2 regions of the Pseudomonas sp. JQ170C genome follow, and region 1 is predicted to be linked to the other one. Evidence: riboswitches for the same ligand, from Rfam matches in the RefSeq annotation. Region 1 holds a riboswitch; the other holds the start of a gene.

Region 1 (3,825 bases):
CCTCAATGCCAAGCGGGTGTTGCCGCAGGCATTGGCGCGTAACCCCTGACGGCATCCCCCTTGTAGTCGCGGGCTTGGCCCGCGACGCTTACTTGGCCTTGCTCACCCGCCAGATCTTGTTCCCCACATCATCCGCCACCAACAACCCGCCACGCTGATCATTGATCACCCCCACCGGCCGCCCCATGGCCTTGCCTTCATCGTTCAAGAACCCGGTCAGCAGATCAATCGGCTTGCCCGCCGGTGTGCCTGCGGTGCTGAAGGGCACGAAGAGCACTTTGTAGCCACTGTGTGGCTTACGGTTCCAGGAACCGTGCTGGCCAATGAATGCACCCTGGTCGAACGGCGGTGGCAGCACACCGGGTTCGGCGAAGGTCAGGCCCAGCGAGGCAGTGTGCGGCCCCACGGCGTAGTCCGGGGCGATGGCCTTGGCGACCAATTGTGGGTCCTGCGGGTTCACTCGCTGGTCGAGGTGCTGGCCGTAGTAGCTGTAGGGCCAGCCATAAAAACCGCCGTCCTTGACCGAGGTGATGTAGTCGGGCACCAGGTCGCTGCCGATTTCGTCTCGTTCGTTGACCGCCGTCCACAGTTGCCCGCTGTGTGGCTCCCAGGCCATGCCATTGGGGTTGCGCAGGCCGGAGGCGAAGATGCGCTTGTGGCCGCTGGCCGGGTCGACTTCCCAGATGGCGGCGCGGCCTTCTTCCTGATCCATGCCGTTTTCACCGACGTTGCTATTGGAACCCACGGTCACGTACAGCTTTTTACCGTCGCGGCTGGCAATCACGTTCTTGGTCCAGTGATGGTTCAGCGGCCCCCCAGGCAAGTCGGTGACCGGCGTTCCGGGGCCGTTGATCGAGGTGGCCCCGGGCTGGTAGTCAAAGCGCAGCAAGCGGTCAGTGGCTGCCACATATAAATGGTTGCCGACCAGGGTCATGCCAAACGGTGAGTTGAGGTTCTCGATGAATGTGGTGCGGGTCTCGGCGACCCCGTCATGATCGCTGTCGCGCAGCAGGCTGATGCGGTTGGCGCTGGGCACACCGGCACCGGCGCGGCTCATTGCCTTCTTCATCACCCAGCCGCGAATGCCCTTGCCGTCCTCTGGCTTGGGTGGCGCGTTCGTCTCTGCAACCAGTACATCGCCATTGGGCAACACATAGAGCCAGCGTGGATGGTCCAGGCCTTCGGCAAAGGCCGCCACTTGCGTGCCCGGTGCGCTGGCAGGCTTCGCGCCCTCGGGCCAGCCGATCGCCGGCGCCACGTTGACCGTGGGGATCAGGGTTTTGTTCGGCTCGGGCAGTTGCGGCGACGGGCCGAACCCGTCACTGACGTCCAGTCGGGCGGTCTCGCCGCAGCCGCCCAGCGCGGCAGTCACCGCCAGCAGCCATGCAATCCGGGTCGTGGTCATGTCGTGTGCCTCGAAAGTTGACCTCTGTTGAAGGTAGAGGCACCCAGGCGATGGAGGTTCCCCCGGCGCCTTCGATTGACGCTCCGGGTGCAACCCTCTAACCTTCGCGACTTGTTTCAGGTGCTCTGCGGGCCAAGGCCTGGCAGGGTGAAACAGGGAAGCCGGTGGGTACGCAATTGCGTGCGAGTCCGGCGCTGCCCCCGCAACGGTAAGTGAGTCAAGGCCGCGCATGGCCACTGGGTGAGTCCACCCGGGAAGGCGCGCGGTCCCGGGTGTTCATGGCCCCGCTCACAAGCCCGGAGACCGGCCTGAAACAGTCAACGGCATCACGGAGGGTGATGCGCGGTTTCTTCGGCTTGCGCCGCAGCCCTGCGCCTTTCTTCGTCTGCCATTTCCATACATCTGTCGTCCTCTGTTTGCCGCGAACCTTGCAGCCACGTGCTGCTACGCTCGTTGCGAACGGGCCGACAGTGGTTTGCGGAGACTTCGATGACTGAATCCACCGAGCGTGACGAACGCCACCTGGCGCGCATGCTGCGCAAAAAGGCGGTAATCGACGAGCGTATCGCCAACGCCCCCAATGAATGCGGCCTGCTGCTGGTGCTCACCGGCAACGGCAAGGGCAAGAGCAGTTCAGCCTTCGGCATGCTCGCCCGGGCCATGGGCCACGGCATGCAGTGCGGCGTGGTGCAGTTCATCAAGGGCCGCAACAGTACCGGCGAAGAGCTGTTCTTCCGACGCTTTCCCGAACAGGTGCGCTACCACGTCATGGGCGAGGGTTTTACCTGGGAGACTCAGGACCGTCAGCGGGATATCGCCGCCGCCGAAGCGGCCTGGGCCGTGTCGCGCCAGTTGCTGCAGGACCCCGGCGTTGCCTTCGTGGTGCTCGATGAGCTGAACATCGCCCTCAAGCATGGCTACCTGGACCTGGACCAGGTGCTCAGTGACCTGCAGGCGCGCCCGCCCATGCAGCACGTGATCGTCACCGGCCGTGGCGCCAAGGATGAAATGATCGAACTGGCCGACACCGTGACCGAGATGGGCATGATCAAGCATGCGTTCCAGTCCGGCATCCGTGCCCAGAAGGGCGTCGAGCTATGACCGACACCCGGCACTGCCCGGCGGTCCTGATCGCAGCGCCTGCCTCGGGGCAGGGCAAGACCACCGTGACCGCCGCCCTGGCGCGCTTGCACCGTAACCAGGGGCGCAGGGTCCGGGTGTTCAAGTGCGGCCCGGATTTTCTCGATCCGATGATTCTGGAGCGGGCCAGCGGTGCCCCGGTGTACCAGCTCGATCTGTGGATGGTCGGCGAACAGGAAAGCCGGCGCCTGCTGTGGGAAGCTGCGGGCGAGGCCGACCTGATCCTGATCGAAGGGGTCATGGGCCTGTTCGACGGTACGCCGTCCAGCGCCGACCTGGCCCGCCACTTCGGCGTGCCGGTGCTGGCGGTGATCGATGGCACGGCCATGGCCCAGACCTTCGGCGCCCTGGCCCTGGGGCTGGCGCGTTACCAGCCGGACCTGCCCTTTGCCGGGGTGCTGGCCAACCGGGTCGGCACCCTGCGCCATGCCCAGTTGCTGGAAGGCAGCCTGACCGAGGGGCTGCGTTGGTACGGTGGCCTGTCGCGGGAGACCGGCATCGAGCTGCCGAGCCGTCACCTTGGCCTGGTCCAGGCCAGCGAACTCAATGACCTGGATGCACGCCTCGACGCTGCGGCAGCGGCCCTGGGTGCCAGTTGCGAGTCGGCGCTGCCGCCCGCCGTGGCATTTGCCGGGCCCACCGAGCAGGTGATCGAGCCGTTGCTCGACGGCGTGACGATTGCCGTGGCCCGCGACGAGGCATTCGCCTTCACCTATGGTGCCAACCTCGATCTGCTGCGGGCCATGGGCGCGGAGCTGGTGTTTTTTTCGCCCCTGCATGACCGCGAGCTGCCGCCTGCCGACAGCCTGTACCTGCCTGGCGGCTATCCGGAACTGCACCACCAGGCGCTGGCCGCCAATACATCAATGCTGGCCTCCCTCCGCGCCCATCATCAGCAGGGCAAGCCCTTGCTCGCCGAGTGCGGTGGCATGCTCTACCTCCTGGATGCCCTGACCGATGTCGCTGGCGAGCGCGCCGAGTTGCTGGGCCTGCTGGCCGGCGAGGCGGTGATGCAAAAGCGCCTGGCGGCACTGGCCCTGCAGGCGGTCGAACTGCCGGAAGGCACCCTGCGCGGGCACACCTATCACCACTCCCTGACCAGCACCGCGCTTGAGCCGATTGCCCGGGGCCAGAGCCCCAACGGCGGGCGCGGCGCCGAGGCGGTGTACCGCTGTGGGCGGCTGACGGCCTCCTATGTGCACTTTTACTTTGCCTCCAACCCCCAGGCGTCGGCGGCGCTGTTGGCACCATGAGCGAGCATGCCTTTACCGACGCTGAAC
Region 2 (3,825 bases), 2.4 Mb from region 1:
TATCTGGGCGGTGTACACCTCGCCCTTGGCCAGCTCGGCCAAGGTGCGGGTGGCGGTGGAGTTCTTTCGCCAGTACTTTGCCGAACGCTACAGCCTGCCCTCCCTGTAGGCGCGGGCGTTCAACCGCCACGAAACACTCCTGTGGGAGCGGGCTTGCCCCGCGATAGCGGTCTCACTGTCACACCGCCTCGCGGGGCAAGCCCGCTCCTACCGGGTGTTTTAGAAGGTGTAATCCACGGTCGCGAAGTACGACCGTGGCTCACCCATGATCCATTGCTCGCCACTGTGCGCCACGGCCGCATATCGCCGGTCGAGCAGGTTGTTCAGCTGTAACCCAAGGCGCACATCCGGCAGCACCTGCCACCCCAGGTTGGCATCGACCACGGTAAAGCCCGGTACGGTCTGGGTGTTGGCGGTGTCGGCGTAGCGCGCATCGACGTAACGCACGCCCATGCCGGCATCCACGCTATGGCCCAGGCCTTTGTTCACCCATAGGTTGGCGGTGCGCCGTGGCACGTTTCTCGGGCGGTTGCCGGCACGCGACACCGTCTGGCCGCCCACCGTCTGGTCGAAGTCGTCGTATTTGGCGCGTACCACCGAGGCATTGGCCGAGACCTGCCACTGATTGGCCAGGGCCAGTTCCAGGGTCGCTTCCAGTCCGTCGGAGGTCTGCTGCCCGGCCTGTTCCTTGAGGTGGGTGACGGGGTTATCGACCAACAGCTTTTTCTTGACGATGTGGTAGGCCGCCAAAGTCCATTCGCCACGGCCGTCCCAGAACAATTGCTTGAGGCCGAACTCGGTCTGCCTGGCTTCGGTCAGGTCGAAGTTCTGCTGGCTCGGGCTGAGGGTGATCAGGTCGCTGACGCCGTCCTCGCTGGTGGAGTACTGGCCGTACAGCGACAGCTCGTCAGTCACGGCAAACACCAGGCCCGCGCGCCAGTTGCCTCCGCCCAGGCTGCGGTCGGTGCGGGTGTCGTTGACCAGGTTGTCGCGGTCGATGTGGTTCTGGTCGCGGCGGATGCCGGTCACCAGCGACCAGCGCTCCGACAGCTGGGTGCGGTTCTCCGCGAACAGGGCGAAGGTGCGGGTGGTGCTCCGGGATTGCGGGCGGGTCGGGTCCTGGCTGTGGAAGTAGCCCGGTGCCGGGTTCCAGGGGTCGATGTAGTCGCCGCCAATGTCGTTGTACGGCGAGTTGCTGTCGATGCCGAAGCGAATACGGTTGTACTCGGCGCCGACCACGGTCTTGCTGGCCAGGCCGAACAGCGAGTGATCGAAGGTGAAGCTCTGGCGGTCGCCGATCTGCTCCTGGTGGTGCTTGATCTCCAGGTAGCTGCCACGCTCCAGTTGCCCCAGGTCGCTGTGCCAGGTGTAGTCCTCGGCGTTGCGCCAGTGGCGGCGACTCTTGATGTAGTAGAGCTGGTTGCTGGCGCTGATCGACTCGCTGATGGCCCAGTCGGTGTTCAGGCGCGTCCATTCGTCGTGGTAGCGCTGTACGTCGTCGCGCACGTTGTAGTTCTTCTTGCGCAGGCTGTCGCGGGAATGGCCGTCGATCAGCGGTGTGCCGAAGTAGTTCATCGGCTCGGCATCGCCGCGCTCGTGGGCCAGGGTGAAGCTCAGGTCGTCGCTGGCATCGAAGCGCAACGCCGCGCTCATGGCCAGGCTTTTGGAGTCGCCACGGTCTACCCAGCCGTTGCCTTGCTGGTTGTTGAGGGTGACCCGGTAGCTCAGGCGCTCACTCAGCGAGCCGCCGCTGTCCAGGCCCAGTTGCTGGCGATCGTAGGAGCCGTAGCCCAGGCGCAGGTGGTTGCGGATGTCGCCGGCGAAGGGTTTTTTCGGGATCACGTTGATCACCGCTCCCGTGGCGCCTTCGCCGTAGAGCACAGACGCCGGACCCCGGATGATGTCGATGCGCTCGACCATCCATGGGTCGACCGGGAAGGTCAGGGTGCCGGCCCCGGTGTACATGCGCGAACCGTCGAACAGGGTCATCACCGAGCCGTGGCTGGTGAACCCACGGGCCGACAACGCGGTGTTGCCGTTGCCCGGCGTGCCCACCGAGGTGATGCCGGGTGAGCGAGTGACGGCGTCCTGCACAGTGATGTTGTTGCGACCGTCAATGGCCTCGGTACCCAGGCTGCTGGTGCTGGCCGGGGTGTCCATGGCGCTCAGGTTCAGGCGTGAACCGGCGGGCAGGGGTGTGGCCAGGCTGATCGGTTCGTTGTCGCTGGTGCTGGTGACGGCCGTCGAAGGCAGGGCCAGGGCAGAAGGGCTGTGTTCTTCAGCGAAGGCTGGCAGGGAGAGTGCCAGGCAGGGGGCCAGGGCATTGGCCGCCAGGGAGTGAAGCTTGGAATTACGGGACATGTCGTTCCACAGTCAACAGGAAGAATGAATCCCGGAGGGAACAACGCACGGAGGAATTGCGCGCGCAGGCGAACGCAACCCGGCCTGCGCCCGCCCACCGCGGGGTTGCCAAACAGAAGCTTCAGGCCGGTCTCCGGGCTTGCGAGGGTCATGAAGGCCTTCACCTTCCCATGCCGAGGCACAGTGGTGTTTTGAAGGCTTCGCTCGCTTACCGTTGCGGGGGCAGCGCCGGACTAGTCACGAACGTGACGCACCGGCTTCCCGTTTCACCCTGCGCACGGCGGCGCAGGACACCTGAAACTGGCGCGCATGGGAACACCGAATGCTTTTGCCGTCAATCCGTAGGAGCGGGCTTGCCCCGCGATGCGGTGTGTCTGAATGAATGCAATCGCGGGGCAAGCCCGCTCCTACGGATCATCAGCGGCCGCGTTTGCGCGATACCACGGCCTCGATGTTCTTGCGCCCGATCAGCTTCGGTTGTGCAGGTTCTTCCAGCCACTTGTACATCACCAGGCTGTCCACCAGCCCCAGCCGTGCATGGCGATACGCCCGCGGCAGGCGCCCGACGATTTCAAAGCCCAGCTTCTGCCACAAGGTCACGGCTGCTTCATTGCTCGACACCACCGAATTGAACTGCATGGCCAAAAAGCCCTGCTGGCGCGCCAACTGCTGGGAGTGCTCGCACATCAGGCGGGCCACGCCGCGACCGCGGGCGGCTTCGCAGACCATGTAGCCGCAATTGCTCACGTGGCTGCCGGGGCCGGCGGCGTTGGCCTTGAGGTAGTAAGAGCCGAGCAGTTGGCCGTCTTCTTCGGCCACCAGGGTGTGCAGGGGGGATTCCAGCCACAGTTCACGTGCCTGATCCAGGTTCAGGGCCGGGTCGAAGGCATAGGTTTCGCGGGCGCTGACGATGGCCTGGAAGGTCGGCCAGAAGTGTTCGAAATCAGCGGCGGTCATGGGGCGGAGGGTAATCATGGCGGTTCCTGGCAACGTGAACCGCGAGTCTGAAAGCGTTGGTGCCGGCATGCAACTGTTTGTGCAGGCCGGCACCGATGTGGTCAGTTATCGCCCTTGCCGACCGCATCCATCGCCCGCGCCGAATACACCAGCGCCGCGCCGGCATTCATGGCCACCGCCACGCCCAGTGCCTCGGCGATTTCTTCACGGGTCGCACCTTGCTTGACCGCCTGCGCCGAATGCACGGCAATGCAGCCGTCGCAGCGGGTCGTCACGGCCACGGCCAGCGAAATCAACTCGCGGGTCTTGGCATCCAGGTGGTTGGTCTTGGCCCCGGCGCCGCTGGCGGTCATATAGCCGTTGACCGTGTCGGGGGACAGTTGCTTGAGGTCGCCGATACCGGCCATCAACTGCTTACGGTAGGCGTCCCAGTCCATCATGCTCATCGTCTTCACCTTGTGCTGTTGGCAACATGAACAGTGAAGCTAGTTTTTTTATCGGCGGGGT

Evidence for each region. Region 1 has a riboswitch for cobalamin ahead of cobO (cob(I)yrinic acid a,c-diamide adenosyltransferase). Riboswitches for the same ligand answer to the same signal wherever they lie in the genome.
Region 2: another riboswitch for cobalamin. It lies ahead of U9R80_RS10220 (TonB-dependent receptor); the one in region 1 lies ahead of cobO (cob(I)yrinic acid a,c-diamide adenosyltransferase).

What each region holds. Positions count from the first base shown of each region.
Region 1 is NZ_CP141608.1:4,570,781-4,574,605, reverse strand. It holds gene U9R80_RS20825 (C40 family peptidase) at 1-49, shown strand, start outside; gene U9R80_RS20820 (PQQ-dependent sugar dehydrogenase) at 89-1,405, opposite strand; cobalamin riboswitch at 1,507-1,731, shown strand; gene cobO (cob(I)yrinic acid a,c-diamide adenosyltransferase) at 1,895-2,506, shown strand; gene U9R80_RS20810 (cobyrinate a,c-diamide synthase) at 2,503-3,798, shown strand; gene bluB (5,6-dimethylbenzimidazole synthase) at 3,795-3,825, shown strand, end outside.
Region 2 is NZ_CP141608.1:2,165,777-2,169,601, forward strand. It holds gene U9R80_RS10215 (LysR substrate-binding domain-containing protein) at 1-109, shown strand, start outside; gene U9R80_RS10220 (TonB-dependent receptor) at 220-2,361, opposite strand; cobalamin riboswitch at 2,469-2,674, opposite strand; gene U9R80_RS10225 (GNAT family N-acetyltransferase) at 2,779-3,336, opposite strand; gene U9R80_RS10230 (carboxymuconolactone decarboxylase family protein) at 3,420-3,764, opposite strand.